Regions from separate parts of the Vibrio sp. NH-UV-68 genome, predicted to be linked through region 2. Evidence: predicted binding sites of a transcription regulator. Region 2 holds the regulator's gene; the other holds the start of a gene.
The links. The regulator CRP, encoded in region 2, controls carbon source genes, mostly activating them, when cyclic AMP is high. The targets are predictions, from matches to a motif close to TGTGANNNNNNTCACA.
Positions count from the first base shown of each region.

Region 1 (4,227 bases), 900 kb from region 2:
TTCAGTTTCGTAACCATGAAATCATCGGTGACATTGTTCCTTTGGCCCAGCGTTATGCTGAGGAAGGCGCAGATGAGTTGGTTTTTTACGACATCACGGCATCCAGTGATGGTCGTGTTGTTGATAAAAGCTGGGTTGCGCGCGTTGCAGAGGTCATTGATATCCCGTTCTGTGTGGCTGGTGGCATTAAATCAGCACAAGACGCCGCGCGCATTCTAGAGTTTGGTGCGGATAAGGTTTCGATTAATTCGCCAGCACTAGCGAATCCACAGTTGATTACCGACCTAGCCGACAAATTTGGCGTTCAATGTATCGTTGTTGGTATCGACTCTTACTATGATAAAGAGACGGGTAAATATCAGGTATATCAGTTTACTGGCGACGAACAACGTACCAAAGCAACCCAATGGGAAACATGTGATTGGGTTGAGGAAGTGCAAAAACGTGGTGCTGGTGAAATCGTGTTAAACATGATGAATCAAGATGGTGTGCGTAACGGTTACGATATTAAGCAACTCAATATGGTTCGAGAGGTGTGCCATGTGCCGCTTATTGCATCTGGTGGTGCAGGAACGATGGAGCACTTTGCTGAGGCTTATCAACAAGCCAATGTCGATGGTGCACTTGCAGCGTCGGTGTTTCATAAACAAGTCATCAATATTGGTGAGCTAAAACAGTATTTAAAACAGCAAGGCATTGAGGTGCGACTATGAGTTTGAAAGCCGCCGAAGTAAGTTCGCTATCCGAGCGAATCGATTGGAGCAAGGTGGATGGTTTAGTTCCTGCCATTGTACAAGATTACCAGTCAAGCCAAGTGCTGATGATGGGCTATATGAATAAAGACGCGTTGTCGAAAACAGGGGAAACGGGTCAAGTGACGTTTTTTTCTCGGACTAAACAACGTCTTTGGACTAAAGGAGAAACCTCGGGTAACGTATTGCAACTGGTGAATATGTCACTTGATTGCGACAACGATACGTTGCTGGTGAAAGTGAATCCCATTGGCCCTACGTGCCATACAGGTACCACAACCTGTTGGGATGGCGATGCACAAGAAGAGTCACAAATGGTGTGGCTTCATCAGCTTGAGCAGCTATTGGCTGCCCGCAAGAGTGCCGACCCAGATTCCTCTTACACCGCCAGTCTTTATGCTCGTGGCACCAAACGTATTTCGCAGAAAGTGGGTGAAGAAGGCGTTGAAGTCGCGCTTGCGGCGACGTCGGGTGATAAAGCGGAGTTAGTCTGTGAATCCGCTGACTTGATTTACCATTTAATGGTGTTATTACAAGACCAAGGCTTGTCGATGAATGATGTGGTGAACAAACTCAAAGAACGCCATAAATAACCCTCATTGATGAGTTTGAATGATGAAAAAGCCCATTGTTGAATGGGCTTTTTTTTAATTGTATCGATGCTACTCGTTATGAACTGGAATCAAGGCATCAAATCGCGGATTACCATGCAGACCTTCTAGGTCGGGCTCGGTATCAATAAGATCGCTAATTGATGGGCTAGCTTCAATGGCTTTTTCTAGATCTTCTATCGCTTGCTCTTCAACTCCGAGACGTGAATAGGCACAAGCTCGTTGATAAAGCGCAGGACCATTGCTGGTATCAAGATCCAAAACACGGTTACATAAACTGAGCGCCCAGTGATACTCTCTAATTTCCATTGCCGCATCAGCTTTATAGGTCAAAGCTTCAAGATCACCTGGTCTGATAGTTAAAATTTCATCAAAAACATCCATTCTCTGCTCTGGGGTTGGCATACTTTGCGCCCTTAACCACAGGTTGTGGATCTCATTGATTTTCTCAATCTCTTTGTTGTTTTCACTGATAATACGTGTCTTGCGTTTCAGATCTCTTTCAAGAGCGCCAAATTTCTTTTCATACACACTTGCAATTGAGTCGAGACGTTTATCGGCCATCTCTGTGGTGTTGTTTTTGAATTCACGCAATGACTGCCAACCGACTAACGCAATCAGTGAAGCAACACCTGCAATGATGTAGAAGAAATAGGTCACGGTCACGTTGGCATAATTAAGCGACTTATCAGCGACGCTAAGTTCTCGGTCGGTAATTTGCACGATTAGTCTGCGCTCCAAGTCTTGCTGGTCTTGGCGAAGCGCTTTTAACTCATCAAGAATGTAGCGTTCCATTAAAGGTCGGTCGAGTAGTTCAGAATCTGAATAGGCTGTTTGCTCAGCCAAGCTCGGTGTACTGAAAAGAACCCACAGCAAAGAGGTGAAAGTTATCCAAAATCGCATATCCGCGTCCATTTATCTATTTGTTTGTTCAAGATAAACCTTAACAAATCTGTTATCGGTTTAATACGTTATCTTGACAATTAAGCTCGCCAGAAACGCGCGGGCGCTAACTGTACCATGTCTGAATTCACATCAAGGATATATTTAGGCCACTAAGCAATATTTACGTATTTTATGTGATTCTCGTCACATTTTTTACCTGTATAACCGAATTGAATTTGATTTGTTAGTGGGGTTTAGCGGATATTAAATGCAGAAATTGTTTAGAGTTCAAAGGAAATGTTTTTATATATGATTTCTTCAGCACCTTGGGTTATCTACCCTGAGATACAGGATACGCTTCAATCAGAGTGGGAACTCTCTCAGCCTTGTGCTGAAGATGGCGATGGCGTTGCACAATTAATTGCGGATTGCCCGCCGTTAGATGTCAATTCTTCGTACTGTAACTTTCTTCAGTCAACTCACTTTAGTAATACCTGTGTTATCGCTAAAAAAGAGGGGCAGGTTGCTGGATTTATTTCCGCTTATTTAAAACCGCAACAACCTGACACGCTCTTTATTTGGCAAGTTGCTATCGGACGTGATTTTCGTGGTCAAGGGTTGGCATTTACCATGCTGTCATCGTTGCTTGAACGCAATAACTTAAGCCATATAACGGCGATAGAAACCACTATTACTAAAGACAATCAGGCATCTTGGGCGCTATTTAACAAGCTCGAACAACAAAAAGGCCTCGACGGTGAAGTAAGTAAATTTCTCGATGAACATCAACATTTCAAAGGGAAACACGATAGTGAATATTTGTATCGTATCCCACTAAACCAAAATCAATAATCAGGAGTTAGAAACGGTATCATCATGGATATTTTTAAAAAGCAGGAATCAAAAGTTCGCTCTTATTCAAACAGTTTTCCAGTGGTGTTTAATAAAGCCAAAGGCTGCTGGCTTGAGACAGAACAAGGTGAACGCTATCTTGATTTCCTAGCTGGTGCTGGTTCACTGAACTACGGCCACAATAACCCTGTATTAAAACTCGCTTTGCTCGATTATATCGAAATGGATGGGATCACCCATGGCTTAGATATGCACTCGCAAGCAAAAGCTGACTTTCTGACCGCGCTTAAGAACTACATTCTGGCGCCACGTGACCTTAACTATAAAGTCCAGTTTACTGGCCCGACAGGCACCAATGCTGTCGAAGCAGCACTTAAACTGGCGCGTAAAGTGAAAGGTCGAGAGTCCATTGTTGCTTTCACTAATGGATTCCATGGTTGTACTGCTGGCGCTTTAGCCGCAACAGGTAACCAACACCACCGTCAGGGTGCGGGAGTCAGTCTAAACAATGTCACCCGAATTCCATTTGAAGGCTATGCCGATATCGATGGCTTAAAATTGTTTGAAACCATGCTTGATGACAATTCTTCTGGTATCGACAAACCTGCTGCTGTTCTACTCGAAACCGTTCAAGGTGAAGGTGGATTAAATGCTGCTTCTAATCAATGGTTGCAACGATTACGAAAAATCTGTGATCAGCATGACATCTTAATGATTGTTGATGATATTCAGGCAGGTTGTGGCCGTACTGGTACCTTCTTCAGTTTCGAACCTGCAGGTATCACACCTGATATCGTCACACTTTCGAAGTCGATAGGTGGTTACGGTTTACCGATGGCAGTGGTTTTACTTAAGCCAGAGCTTGATGAATGGAAGCCTGGTGAGCATAACGGTACATTCCGCGGTAACAACCACGCTTTTGTCACGGCAGCCAAAGCTTTAGAGATCTATTGGGCTGATGACCAATTCGAATCTCATATCGGACTGTGTGCTGATAAGGTCAGTGACGTGATTCAACGAAATATCAAACGCTACCCTGAACTGTTTTTACAGCAAAAAGGCCGCGGGATGATGATTGGCGTTGAATGTCATGATGGCGAGATCTCGGATGAAATCACAACCGCTTG
Region 1 covers NZ_CP134975.1:1,138,824-1,143,050, forward strand. The annotation lists gene hisF (imidazole glycerol phosphate synthase subunit HisF) at 1-713, shown strand, start outside; gene hisIE (bifunctional phosphoribosyl-AMP cyclohydrolase/phosphoribosyl-ATP diphosphatase HisIE) at 710-1,345, shown strand; gene ViNHUV68_RS05330 (TPR end-of-group domain-containing protein) at 1,415-2,266, opposite strand; gene ectA (diaminobutyrate acetyltransferase) at 2,558-3,100, shown strand; gene ectB (diaminobutyrate--2-oxoglutarate transaminase) at 3,125-4,227, shown strand, end outside.
Region 1: ectA (diaminobutyrate acetyltransferase) is a predicted target of CRP. The motif match lies at 2,442-2,457, and genes of this name have one in related genera.

Region 2 (4,227 bases):
TGCTTCCCGCGACGTTGAGCCCAGGTGTTGAACTGTAACTCCATAATAATATTAATAATAAGGGATTCCCTTGTTGCCCCGATATCGGGGCCTACAACGTCACAGGCTCAAGGCTATCGGATTGACTCGCTGGACATGTCGGTCCGATAGCCTTTTTTTATTGATACTCACAACGTAAACAACCCCAACAAGGAGGCGTTATGACGCCAGATGTTTTATTCCAATCGTTATGGAATGACTATATTCAACGCTTGTGTCCATCTGCTGAAAAAGTGCATCAATTGCTGCAAGAAGACGAAGCATTGATCAACGATCATATTGCGCTGCGAACGTTTAATGTTGCGCCTTTGGGCATTGCAACGCTAGCGCAGCCATTTTTGGATATCGGTTATACGCCGTGTGGTGACTACCTGTTTGAAAGTAAAAAGCTGGTGGCTAAACACTTTGAACATCCTGACCCAAAACAGCCTAAGGTCTTTATCAGTGAGTTGAAAGTAGAAGAGTGTTCTGAGTCGCTGCAAACGATCGTGGCTAAGCTGGTTGAGCAATTGGATCACAGTAAGCTAAAAGGTCATGAGTTCTTGTATGGTGGGCGTTTATGGGATTTAAGTTTTGCCGATTATCAAACGCTTGCGACTGAGAGTGAGTATGCCTCATGGCTGGCCGCGCATGGATATGGTGCCAATCATTTTACTGTCAGCGTTAATCAGTTGAAGGCATTTGATGAAGTGACGGCGGTCAATGACCATTTGCGTCAATCGGGCTTCACTATTAATGAATTTGGCGGTGAAGTGAAAGGCTCTCCAGAAGTACTTCTTGAGCAATCGTCGACCATGGCTGACAAAGTGTCGGTCGACTTTGCCGATGGCGCTCAAGTGATACCGGGCGGTTTCTATGAGTTTGCTAAGCGCTATCCGATGAGCAATGGTGAACTTTACCCGGGGTTTGTTGCGGCATCAGCTGATAAGATTTTCGAGAGTACGAATGGCTAGTCATTCTGCTATCAATAAGTCGTGATAGCCAGTGTCATTCTAAACAGCGAGGCACGAGCGTGATTCAGAATCTAATCACCACACACTCAAAGCCCAGATTCCGTAGAGCTTGTCCGTTACTTCTGGAATGACATGAGTCCAAAAAAATAAAAAGCCATCAATGGAAACATTGATGGCTTTTAACATTTCTAAACGTTAATTGAGATTAACGTGTGCCGTACACAACAATAGTTTTGCCGTGGGCAGAAATTAAGTTTTGCTCTTCAAGCATCTTCAAGATACGACCTACAGTCTCACGAGAACAGCCAACAATTTGGCCGATTTCCTGACGAGTGATCTTGATTTGCATACCGTCTGGGTGAGTCATCGCATCAGGTTGTTTTGCAAGGTTAAGTAGCGTTTGCGCGATACGGCCAGTAACGTCTAGGAACGCAAGGTCACCGACTTTTTGGCTTGTCACTTGTAGACGACTTGCCATTTGCGCTGACAGACGCATTAAGATGTCTGGGTTAACTTGAATTAGCTGACGGAATTTCTTGAATGAAATCTCCGCGACTTCACAAGGAGATTTTGCTCGAACCCATGCGGTACGTTCTTGATCTTCTTCGAACAAGCCAAGTTCGCCAATAAAGTCGCCTTGGTTGAGGTAAGAAAGAATCATTTCTTTACCTTCTTCATCCTTGATAAGTACCGCCACAGAACCTTTTACGATGTAGTACAAAGTTTCTGCTTTTTCGCCCGCATGGATCAGCGTGCTTTTTGATGGGTACTTATGAATATGACAATGTGAAAGAAACCATTCTAATGTTGGATCGGTTTGAGGTTTACCTAGAACCATAATATCTCACTTCCTCTGCAGGGTATGCTTGCTGCTTTCCATGTTGTAGCTAAGCCTTAGATTAAGACTTGCTAGGATAAGAGCACTTTATAAATGCTGCAAGCCAACTTGTGTTTCGGTAACAAATAGTATCCTTTTTCGAAAACGATTTCTTGATTTTAATCGGGTCCGGATAAGGTTTTACTATACAAAAATGTGCACATGATCACGGTATGAAAAGTAATCGTGTTTTAGCTGTGAGCTCTAGCCAATTTTTCCAGTTTCAATTAATTGTTGCAGGATCGGCCTGACAATTAGCTCCATGGCGAAACTCATTTTACCGCCTGGCACAACCAGTGTGTTATGGCGTGACATAAATGAGCCATCAATCATGGCGAGTAAATAAGGGAAGTCGACATTCTTGATACCACGTAATCGAATGACGACAAAACTCTCATCTAAACTTGGAATGCCTTTAGCGTTGAGCGGGTTGGAGGTGTCGACCGTAGGGACACGTTGAAAGTTAATGTGGGTGCGCGAAAACTGCGGAGTAATGTAGTTCAGATAGTCGTCCATTGAACGAACAATCGAATCCATCACCGCTTCTCGTGAGTGGCCGCGATCGCGAGTATCACGAACAAACTTTTGAATCCACTCTAAGTTGACGATCGGCACCATTCCAATTAGGAAATCGACATGTTGCGCGACGTTGACTTCACCATCGACCACGCCACCGTGCAAACCTTCATAAAAGAGAACGTCTGAATTTTCCGGAAGATCTTGCCAAGGGGTGAAGGTGCCGGGCATTTGATTATAAGGCACTGCTTCATCGAAGGTATGCAGGTAACGACGCATCTGGCCTATCCCTTCTTGGCCATACTTACGAAAGAACTCGGCGATGGCACCAAAATCATTCGCTTGTGGGCCAAAGTAGCTGATGTGGCGACCTTGTTCACGTGCTTTGCGTATTTCGACGTCCATCTCTGGACGGGTAAAACGGTGGAAGCTATCCCCTTCAATCCAAGCGGGTTTAATGCTCATCATGTTGAACATTTTACGGAACGCTTCTGATGTTGTTGTCGTTCCAGCTCCGGAGGAACCAGTTACGGCAATAATTGGGTGTTTTGCTGACATGACAAACCTTGTCTGTAAATAACCATCCTGTATACGCTTACCACTATACCATGCTTTAACTTAGCGTCACGGTATGATGTGCTTTAAAAGCTAAAGTTGGCGTCTGAGTTGAATATCAACCGTTTCATGCAGCTCTGAAAAAACCACAACGGCCTCGCCGGATTCAAGCTGGGTTTTGATTTGGTCGATTTTGTCTTGCAGAGAAATTTCCACATCGCCGTAATCTGTGCCTTCACGCAAGATGAACTCACGGATAAGATTGTCTAGCGTTTGTGGATCGATTTGTTGCCATGGAACGATCATAAATACCTCGTTACTTTATGCTCGGAAATGGAATAAGGCGCGATTATGCTGAAACTGCCAAACTTTGATAGTAGGCGGGCAGAGCCTCTTCAAGCCAAAAGCGCGGTTTGAGTGCGCTGCCGCTGACAAATCCGACATGTCCGCCTTGGTCAAAAAGCCGATAGTCGATGTTTTCTGGCAGCACGTATTTAGGAATGACCGCCTCGGTCATAAACGGATCGTCTTTGGCATGAATAATCTGGGTTGGCAGCTGAATCTGTTTGAGGCGATGAATACCTGAACACTGCTGGTAGTAGTCTTGGGCATCTTTAAACCCGTGCAGTGGTGCGGTGATCAGATCATCAAACTCATACAGTTTAGTGACTCGCTTGATATGTTGGTAACTAAGGCCAAGCTCGCCTTTTAACAGATGATGTTTTTGTAGCGCGCTCTTTTTCAGCGAAGCGAGTAAGTAGTTTTTGTACAGCTTAGAAAAGCCTTGCTCGATGCGCTTTGAACAAGAGGATAAATCTAATGGCGCTGAGACGATGGTTGCCGCATCAAGCAGTGGTTCATCTCGATATTGAGCCAGATAGTTGGCCAACATATTGCCGCCTAAAGAGATGCCCACGGCTATTTTAGTCTGGTGCGGGAAAAGCTCATCAAGGTATTCGAGGAAGAAACGCGCGTCTTCTATCTCGCCCGAGTGGTAGGCGCGTGCAAGCTTATTGGGTTTACCACCGCAGCCGCGAAAGTGCATCATGACCGCACGCCAACCCTGCTGGGCAAAGGCGTTCATTAAGCCGTTAGCGTACGGACTGTAGAAACATCCTTCCAAACCGTGAAACAACACAAACAGAGGTTTGTGTTGGGACGCTTGTGAGGCCATCGGTTCGCTCCAAGCGATATCAAGAAAGTCCCCATCTGGAGTATCTAAGGTTTGCCACACGGGCTCAAACAACGCCTTTTTACGAATAAAGCGCGGGGCGAGTGTTTGCAGGT
Region 2 covers NZ_CP134975.1:243,169-247,395, forward strand. The annotation lists gene astD (succinylglutamate-semialdehyde dehydrogenase) at 1-38, shown strand, start outside; gene ViNHUV68_RS01090 (DUF1338 domain-containing protein) at 201-992, shown strand; gene crp (cAMP-activated global transcriptional regulator CRP) at 1,198-1,830, opposite strand; gene ViNHUV68_RS01100 (phosphoribulokinase) at 2,074-2,943, opposite strand; gene ViNHUV68_RS01105 (YheU family protein) at 3,034-3,246, opposite strand; gene ViNHUV68_RS01110 (hydrolase) at 3,290-4,227, opposite strand, start outside.